3 regions of the Fictibacillus enclensis genome follow, and region 3 is predicted to be linked to each of the others. Evidence: riboswitches for the same ligand, from Rfam matches in the RefSeq annotation. Region 3 holds a riboswitch; each other region holds the start of a gene.
What was found. Region 3 has a riboswitch for S-adenosylmethionine ahead of QNH15_RS06580 (Fur-regulated basic protein FbpA). Riboswitches for the same ligand answer to the same signal wherever they lie in the genome.
Positions count from the first base shown of each region.

Region 1: another riboswitch for S-adenosylmethionine. It lies ahead of metK (methionine adenosyltransferase); the one in region 3 lies ahead of QNH15_RS06580 (Fur-regulated basic protein FbpA).
Region 2: another riboswitch for S-adenosylmethionine. It lies ahead of QNH15_RS16505 (methionine biosynthesis PLP-dependent protein); the one in region 3 lies ahead of QNH15_RS06580 (Fur-regulated basic protein FbpA).

Region 1 covers NZ_CP126109.1:3,430,565-3,433,843, forward strand. The annotation lists gene QNH15_RS17970 (phosphatase PAP2 family protein) at 1-395, shown strand, start outside; gene metK (methionine adenosyltransferase) at 614-1,813, opposite strand; SAM riboswitch class I at 1,994-2,112, opposite strand; gene pckA (phosphoenolpyruvate carboxykinase (ATP)) at 2,385-3,279, shown strand, end outside.
Region 2 covers NZ_CP126109.1:3,127,985-3,131,263, reverse strand. The annotation lists gene hxlA (3-hexulose-6-phosphate synthase) at 1-601, shown strand, start outside; gene hxlB (6-phospho-3-hexuloisomerase) at 598-1,146, shown strand; SAM riboswitch class I at 1,222-1,336, shown strand; gene QNH15_RS16505 (methionine biosynthesis PLP-dependent protein) at 1,416-2,534, shown strand; gene metC (cystathionine beta-lyase) at 2,527-3,279, shown strand, end outside.
Region 3 covers NZ_CP126109.1:1,220,366-1,223,644, reverse strand. The annotation lists gene QNH15_RS06585 (YhgE/Pip domain-containing protein) at 1-1,903, shown strand, start outside; gene QNH15_RS06580 (Fur-regulated basic protein FbpA) at 1,897-2,088, opposite strand; SAM riboswitch class I at 2,241-2,344, opposite strand; gene QNH15_RS06575 (threonine synthase) at 2,372-3,279, opposite strand, start outside.

The DNA of each region.
Region 1 (3,279 bases), 2.2 Mb from region 3:
TCTTCGCACCTGATAATGCAAGAATATTTGCTGCCGCAGGTTTCCTGTCTCTCGTACTCAGCCATATCCCTGTGGCCATCTCCAAGAAATGCTATCCCCGCAAGCGCCCATACCTCATGATACCGGGTACAAAAACCTTCAGTCATCCGCTGAAAGACCATTCCTTTCCGTCCGGGCATACAACAGCGGTCTTCTCTGTCATTATCCCGTTGTCCCTGATCCACCCCGGTCTGCTCTGGATTCTTGTTCCGCTGGGCTTCTCTGTCGGAATCTCCCGGATGTACCTTGGCTTGCATTATCCCACAGATGTCCTCGCAGGCATGATGCTGGGAATCAGTTCAGGAATCTTTTCCGTTTTCTTGGTTAATTCTTATCTCGTTACCAACCATTTATAATGTTCAGGAGGGGTTACATGAAAAAAGCGCTACAGGAACACGATTTGATGATTGTAAAAGAAATAAATCCCACTTTCCAGTCAGGATTCAATCTGCCAACAATCCTCAAATTTCCTGTATTCATAAAATCTCTGGAGCATAAACCTCCTGATCTGCCGCTCAAAAAAATAAAGCCGGCCCTTCCAGTGGGAATCCCAATGGAAGACCGGCTTTTTTATTTATGCGTTTGCTTGTTCTTTAAGTGCTTCTGCTTTATCTGTTTTTTCCCAAGGAAGCTCAACGTCAGTACGGCCGAAATGTCCATAAGCAGCTGTCTGCTTGTAAATCGGACGGCGAAGATCGAGCATTTTGATGATTCCTGCCGGGCGAAGGTCAAAGTTCTTGCGCACAAGATCAACCAATACCTCTTCAGAAACTTTTCCTGTTTCAAACGTGTTTACAGCAATGGATACAGGCTGAGCTACACCAATAGCGTAGGCAAGCTGAACTTCAACTTTGTCAGCAAGACCGGATGCAACAATGTTTTTCGCAACATAACGTGCTGCATATGCTGCAGAACGGTCTACTTTGGTCGCGTCTTTCCCAGAGAATGCCCCGCCACCGTGACGGGCATATCCGCCATACGTATCAACAATAATCTTACGGCCAGTCAAACCGGCGTCCCCTTGTGGTCCGCCAATTACAAAACGGCCTGTCGGGTTGATGAAGTACTTTGTATTTTCGTCAATCAATTCTGCAGGTACAACAGGCTTGATTACTTGTTCTTTAATATCCGCCTGGATTTGTTCAAGTGTAATTTCAGGGTGATGCTGAGTTGAAATGACAATCGTATCAATACGAACCGGCTTGTCATCCTCATCATATTCAACCGTTACTTGAGTTTTACCATCTGGACGAAGGTATGGCACTTCTTCCGTTTTGCGCACTTCAGCCAGTCGGCGGGACAAGCGGTGTGCCAATGAAATCGGAAGCGGCATGAGTTCAGGTGTTTCGTTGTTGGCATAGCCAAACATAAGACCCTGGTCACCAGCACCGATTGCTTCAATTTCTTCATCCGTCATCGAACCTTCACGAGCTTCAAGCGCCTGGTCAACCCCCATCGCGATATCAGCAGACTGCTCATCGATGGATGTCAGAACCGCACATGTTTCAGAGTCAAAACCATACTTCGCGCGGTCGTAACCGATTTCTTTGATGGTTTCCCGAACCACTTTCGGAATATCAACATATGTGGATGTAGTAATTTCTCCTGCAACCAGCACAAGTCCGGTTGTTACGGAAGTTTCACAAGCTACACGGGCATTTGGATCGTTAGCCAGGATTTCATCCAGGATCGCATCGGAAATTTGGTCACAAATTTTGTCCGGATGCCCTTCTGTAACTGATTCAGATGTAAAAAGACGACGACTTTTAGACAATTGAGATCCTCCTTCTCTATTTAACGCATAGAGCAATATTTTTCTAAGATACGGTACTCATTCCTATATGGATACTTTGTTTTTGTAAAATATTCAGGTTCAAACCATTTTGAGACATAAAAAAAGCCTTTCCCTAAATCATCATACACGAGGGAAAAGGTCTTATGTCTACGCCTTCACCTCTTATTTTCAAGGCTTGTTCACCTTGCAGGTTAGCACCTTTTCACTTCATTTTTTGGCACGAAGTGTCGGTTGCTGGGTTTCATAGGGCCTGTCCCTCCACCTACTCGGAATAAGAGTAGCCGTTCCCGAAATATAATAGCGCAGTTCGACAAACCTGTCAACTTGAAATGGCACCCCTTCTTCATCCAGATAGGAATTTTCAGCGTCACTATGCCTGATAATAATGTTTGCCAGAGCTGATCAGAGGATAATGCCTGATTTTCGAACCAAATCGTAAAATGTTAAATAAAATAGTATACATTATTTATTTTAATGTGCTATACTAATTTCGAATTTAGTCATGTTGACGGTGATTAATATATTTCTTTAAAAGGACGGTTTTGCGAACATGAATACGGTTGATTCAACGACGACTTTAGATGATATTCTAAACAGCGCAGCTACTCATGAAAATCTCCCAGTACCTATGCTTGTTGAAAAAGCACTGCTCCGCAACGAAGCCATTTTATCTTCGACAGGTGCTCTCAGAGCCACAACTGGAAAATACACTGGACGCTCTCCAGAAGACAAGTTTATCGTGGACGAAGCCAGTTCAAGCGGAAAAATAGACTGGGGCAAAATCAATAAGCCTTTTAATGAAGAAAAGTTTGATAAGCTTTACAAAAAAGTACTTCATTACTTAGGCCAGCAAGAAGAACTTTTTGTGTTTAAAGGCTTTGCTGGCGCTGATCATGCTTATCGCCTACCCATTCAGGTCGTGAACGAATTCGCCTGGCATAATCTGTTCGCCCGGCAAATGTTTATCCGCCCTACAGCTGAAGAGCTAAAGGGACTGGATGCAGAATTTACCGTGGTCTCCGCTCCCGGGTTCCAGGCTGATCCTGAGGTAGACGGCACAAATTCAGAAACTTTCATTATTATATCATTTGAGAGAAGGATTGTTTTGATCGGCGGCACAGAATATGCCGGTGAAATCAAAAAATCAATCTTTTCAGTTATGAACTATATCCTTCCCGAAAAAGGGATACTTTCCATGCACTGCTCGGCAAATGTCGGACAGGAAGGCGATGTCGCCCTTTTCTTCGGCTTATCCGGAACCGGTAAAACGACGCTTTCCGCTGATCCTCACCGCTCCCTGATCGGAGATGATGAACACGGCTGGGCCAATACAGGCGTCTTTAATATCGAAGGCGGATGCTATGCCAAAACCATCAACCTCTCTCAGGAAAAAGAGCCGCAAATCTGGGATGCTATCCGATTTGGAAGCGTTCTCGAAAACGTCG
Region 2 (3,279 bases), 1.9 Mb from region 3:
TGAGGCAATTGAAACGGCAAAAGAGGCAGAGCAATATGTTGATCTTATCGAAGTCGGTACTTCATTAATTAAGGAATATGGTGTTGAGAGCATTTCTGAGATTAAAAAAAAGTTTCCGTTAAAACCAGTGCTGGCAGATATGAAGACCTTTGATAATGCAGCCTATGAATTTTCCATAGCCTTTGACGCAGGAGCAGACATGGCAACTGTCATGGGGGCGGCTCCCCTCGTAACGATTGAAACCTGTTTGAAGGTTGCCGAGGAAAATGGAAAAGAAGTGATGATTGATCTGCTAAATGTTTCATCTGAGCAAATGCAACGGCTGCTAAGCTATACATCTGCCGTATTTTGCGAACATGTAAGCAAAGATGAACAGGAGTCAGACAACAAAACGATGGAGAAACAGAACAAAGAAAGGCTTCCTGTTGACCGACTGGCCCTTGCAGGGGGAATTGCTTTATCCACTCTCCCAATGGCTGCCGAAAAAAATCCGGAGATCATTGTTGTCGGGTCCGCCATTACGAAAGCTGCGAATATCCAGGAAGCAGCCAAACAGATGTATACAGCTTGGAAAACGATTCGGACAGGAGAAAATGTATGAACGAACTGAATGTGATTGTAAAAGAGATGCAGGGAGTTATTGAGAAAATTGGAGAAGAAGAGATTGAGCGTTTTTATTCAGAACTCCAAAATACAACGAGAATCTTTGTGGCTGGCGAGGGAAGGTCGGGGTTTATGGCAAAAGCATTTGCCATGCGCCTGATGCACCTGGGCTATAACGTCTTTGTCATTGGTGAGACGGTAACTCCCTCGGTAGCCGAGGGGGATTGTCTTATCGCCATTTCGGGTTCCGGATCCACACAATCCGTCATCCATCAGGCGGAACGGTCAAGGTCGGCAGGCTCCAAAGTAGTATGCATTACAGCAAATGGAGATTCTGCTCTGGCACAAGTGGCTGATACATGTTTTGTCCTTCCGGCAGCTACAAAGAAAAGGGGAGAGAATGAAGCCAAAAGCATACAGCCACTCAGCTCCCTTTTTGATCAGTGTCTTCATGTGTTTTGCGATGCGGTATGTCTGAGGAGCAGCACACAGAAAACGCTCAGCCATGAGGAAGTTCTGTCCAGGCACAGCAACACGGAATAAAAATATAAAAAGAAAGCTTGAAACATTCAGATAATTGCGGTACACTAGGAACTACAATTTGATACGGATTAGATTTTCTTATCAAGAGAGGTAGAGGGAATGGCCCGATGAAACCTCAGCAACCTTCAGTGATTTCTGCTGAAAAGGTGCTAAGTCCAGCAAGTTCGATGACGAACTTGGGAGATAAGGAGAACGACAATTTGATGGTATTCAAAAGTCTTCTTCTTAAGAAGGCTTTTTTATTTTTTCTTTTGACTTAGGAGGCTGCCATGTATAAAACAGAAACAAAATTAGCTCAAATTGGAAACCGAAGTGAAGACCGCACGGGAACGGTTAATCCGCCCGTTTATTTTTCTACAGCATACCGCCATACCGGAATTGGAGAATCAAGTGGTTACGATTATATTCGAACAGGCAATCCGACACGTGAAGTGCTTGAAAAAGCGATCGCCGATCTGGAAGGAGCAGACGCCGGGTTTGCCTGTAGCTCGGGGATGGCGGCCATTGCGGCCATCCTCTCCCTCTTTCAATCAGGTGATGAATGGATTGTATCCAGTGATTTGTATGGCGGTACCTACCGCCTGCTCGAAGAAGGATACAAAAAATGGGGATTGTCCAGTAACTATGTAAACACGGCAGACGTAGCCGAAATTGAACAGGTGATCACTGAAAAAACAAAAGCCATCTTTTTAGAAACGCCGACCAACCCGCTCATGGAGGTATGTGATATTGAAGCTGTTGCACGTCTCGCCAAGAAACATGGGTTGCTCGTTATCGTTGATAATACCTTTTATACCCCTTTGCTGCAAAGGCCGATCGAGCTCGGAGCGGATATTGTAATCCACAGTGCAACGAAATACCTCGGAGGACACAATGATGTGCTCGCAGGTCTGATTGCGGCCAAAGGCGAGGAATTGTGCCAGGAGCTCTCGTACCATCACAATGCCTCAGGTGCCGTGTTAAGCCCGTTTGATGCCTGGCTTTTGATGCGCGGAATGAAAACATTGGCCCTTCGAATGAAAAAACATGAAGAAAACGCTAAGGTGTTGATTCAATTCCTGCAGAATCATGAAGGTGTAGATGACGTCCTTTATCCGGGAAGGGGAGGCATGATCTCTTTCCGGCTGAAAAAAGAGGAATGGGTCCCCCGTTTTTTGAAGTCTGTAAATCTGATAACCTTTGCCGAAAGCCTGGGCGGGGTTGAAAGTCTGGTAACGTATCCCGCGACCCAAACACATGCGGACATTCCTGAAGAAATACGTACAGCACGCGGAGTTTGCAACCGGCTTTTGCGTTTATCTGTTGGTATTGAAGACGAAAATGATTTGATTAACGACTTAAAACAAGCGCTGGACATTGTCCAGAAGGAGGCTGTAATTTATGAGTGACCATAACTGTCATACCTTTCAAACCAAATTGCTGCATCATAAACATAAAACCGATCCGGCTACCGGCGCGGTGAGTGTGCCCATGCATCTGTCCTCCACGTTCCATCAAGAGGATATTGATCAATTTGGAAAATATGATTATGCACGGTCTGCCAATCCGACAAGAGAAGCACTCGAACAGCAAATCGCTGAGCTCGAAGGCGGATGCAGAGGCTTTGCCTTTGCATCGGGCATGGCAGCGATCTCCACGTCATTTCTTCTTTTATCCCAAGGAGATCATATGATCATATCAGAGGATGTGTATGGCGGTACGTATCGAATGGTCACACAGGTGCTTTCACGACTGGGGATTACCCACACTTTTGTCGATATGACTGACCTTGATGCCGTAGAACAGGCAATCCAGCCCAATACAAAAGCCTTTTATATTGAAACGCCTTCCAATCCGCTTTTAAAAGTGACCGATATTCGGGCAGTGAGCGAGCTGGCGAAGGAGAAAGGTGCACTAACCTTTGTAGACAATACCTTTTTAACACCGGCTCTTCAGCAGCCGTTGTCGCTTGGAGCGGATATTGTTCTTCACAGTGCAACCAAATTCCTTGCCGGGCATAGTGATGTGGTGGCAGGTCTGGCCGTGGTGAAAGATGAAGAGTTGGCTGATCGCCTTTACTTTTTGCAGAACTCGTTTGGTGCCGTGCTGGGTGTCCAGGATTGCTGGCTATTAATGAGGGGACTGAAAACATTA
Region 3 (3,279 bases):
AATGTGGGATCCTTATGAGAACACGGAAGGCATTAAAATTGCCATCAGCAATGAAGACAGAGGAACCGTCTTTCAGGATAAAAGCATCAATATCGGAAATGAAGTCGTCCAAAATTTAAAGAACAATCATAAGCTCGGCTGGACGTTTGTTACCAAGGAAAAAGCTCACAACGGTGTGGTGATGGGAGATTACTATGCAAGCCTCTACATCCCGAAAGACTTTTCCCAAAAGATTGCAAGCATTGCGAGTCAGTCTCCGGAAAAACCGATTATTGACTATACGGTAAACGAGAAAATCAATGCGGTGTCTCCAAAAATTACTCAAAGCGGCGTCTCCACCATCATCAACCAGGTGAGCGACAGCTTCACAAGAAACGTAGGAAAAGTCATTTTTTCAAAGTTCAACGAGGCAGGAATCACCCTTGAAAGGAATCTGCCGACGATCCAAAGCTTTGAACAGAAACTCTTTGCCCTTGAAAAAGAACTGCCGGAGATCAATCGAATGTCCAAACGCATTATTTTGCTTGATGAGAAACTCGCCTTATTGCATAAAAGAACAGCGTCGCTGAACCTCCAAAATATATCTTCCGATTTCGAGAAGGTAAGCTCACTTCTTACACAGACGGAAAAAGCCGTTCCAGAAATACAGCAAGTGCTGGATCGGGCTTCAGCCATCGATAGCCGTCTTTCCATACTTCCATCCGCAGAGCAAACAGCTGCTTCATTAGACAGTACCCTTCTGGAGCTTCAGTCTGTGACCGATGAGGCGATTCAAAAAGCCCGAGAAGCCCAAAAGGCTTCCCCGGGCGTGTCTTATCCAACGGAGCAGTTAACCACCATTAAAAATGATCTTAACAATCTGCGGGTGCTAACAGAAAAAAATCGTCGTTCATTAGGGGAGCAGATGGGGAACCTAACGTCCCTGCAGGATCTCATGGTCTATTACAGAGAAGATTGGCCTGCCGCCAAGAAAAATATCAGCGAGGCTTCAGCCAGACTTAAAAGGGATTCTCCCGAAATTAAAAAAGACCTTACACTTGCCGCAGCCTCACTGGAAAAGGATATACCCAAACTGGAAAGAGCCATCCACCGGGCGGCCAGCCTGGCTGAGAAGGATCTTCCCCAGATGGAAAAAGCCATTATAGAAACAGCAGACAAAATTAGAGAATTTAAACGGAATAACAATTTGAGTGATGTAATCCGTGCGCTAAAAAACAACCCTGGAAAAGAAAGCGATTTTCTTGCCTCTCCCATTATTCTAAAAGAACGTAAAATTTTCCCCATCCCTAATTACGGCTCTGCTATGACTCCCTTTTATACCGTCTTGGCACTTTGGGTAGGAGGCATGCTTCTCATCTCTTCTCTTAAAGCCGGCAGAGCAGTAAGTGAAGAGGGTCAGTCGGGCATGGTGTTTTTCTGGGGAAGATGGCTTACGTTTATTTCAATCGGCATACTCCAGGCGCTGGTGATTTCCCTCGGAAATTTATTTGTCATTTCAGCCTACATTGTGGATAAACTCCCATTTGTGCTGTTTTCCATCCTGTTAAGCATCGTATTCATGTCAATCATCTATTCGCTCGTTTTCATTTTCGGAAACATCGGCAAAGGCATGGCGGTTATTTTCCTTGTTCTGCAATTCTCAAGTTCAGGAGGCACGTTCCCCGTGTCGATGACCTCCCCTTTTTTTCAAAGGCTCAATCCATATATGCCCTTTACTTATGGCGTCAGCTTACTGCGCGAAGCAACGGGAGGCATGATCAAAGAGATTGTACTTTCAGACATCTGGCATCTCGTTCTTTTTCCTGTCATTTTTCTGTTGTTGTCCATGATATTACGCAAACCTCTTGGTAAGGTGATTTCAAACAAAAAACGGGGATTGAAGAAAGCACGTATCCTTCAATAGGTTAATTCATCCTTTTCTTGCCGTATTTTTTTATCGGTGACGGCTTTGCCGTATTCTTCTTCCAGGTCGGTCAAGGTCAACTGAAACAAATGCCGTTCTTCTTTCTTGTACACACCCATTTCGATGAGGCTTGTCATCAGCTGGTTTCTTTTGCTTTCTACTGCTTTACGAAATTGATTTCCCATGGTTTTTCCTCCTTTTGGACAAAAAATAAACGCATGTCATGATATTGACATGGCGCCTTTGGTTGACCAATCAGCAGGTGTTCAAAATGAAAAAGCCTCTTCCTGCATAATTAGTAAGCAAGAAGAGGCGGATATTTCAAAGTATGAGGCTCTTCTTATCTTTCAAGCAATACGCTTGTGGAATTGGCACAGTACTCTAAACGAGTCCGCTGCCGAGGCTTCATCGGGCCATTCCCTCCCCCTCTCTTCATAAGAACATTAAACCGTTATTTTATTTTATTTTTTATTTAACGTTCTCTTTGTTTCTTTGAAGATCCTCGCCCGGCTGGAGTACAAGCGGATCAACTTCCACAGTATCCGGGTATTTGATCCCCTGGCCGGTATTCAGGCAAAGTACGCGCTCCCCTGACTGAATCCATCCTTTGTCTCTTAATTTTTTGGCTGCAGCAAATGTTGCTGCTCCTTCCGGGCAAATGAAAGTTCCTTCCAGTTCAGCCGCATGGCCCAACGCTTGTTGAATTTCTTCTTCTGAAACGGCTACCGCACATCCTTCAGTTTCATAAATGGCTTCAAGAACTAAGAAGTCTCCAATGGCTTTCGGTACATTAATTCCGAACGCTGCTGTTTTGGAGTCCTCCCAGAATTCAGATTCATTTTTGTGCTCCTCCCAAGCTTTCACAATGGGAGCACATCCCTCTGCCTGAACAGCTACAAGGCGCGGGAACTGGTTTCCTTTAAAAAGACCAAGTTCCTTAAATTCCTTTAATGCTTTGTAAATACCAATAAGACCAACACCACCGCCGGTAGGATACAGGATGACGTCTGGCGTTTCGCTTCCGGACTGCTCAAGAATTTCATACCCCATCGTTTTCTTGCCCTCGATCCGGTATGGTTCCTTTAATGTCGAAGCATCGTAGAGTCCCTTTTCTTTTACCAGATTGGCGACCATTTTTCCCGCATCACTGATCAGGCCGTTCACAAGGTAAAGCTCAGCTCCGGAAATTGCCGTTTCTTTCCGGGTGATGACAGGTGCATCGACAGGCATTACGATCGTTGGTTTAATTCCTGCTCTCGCGCAATAAAGCGACCATGCGGCTCCCGCATTCCCATTGGTGGGCATCGCGAGCTGGGCCACTCCCAGTTCTTTTGCTTTTGAAACACCTACCGCTGCTCCTCTGGCTTTGAATGAAC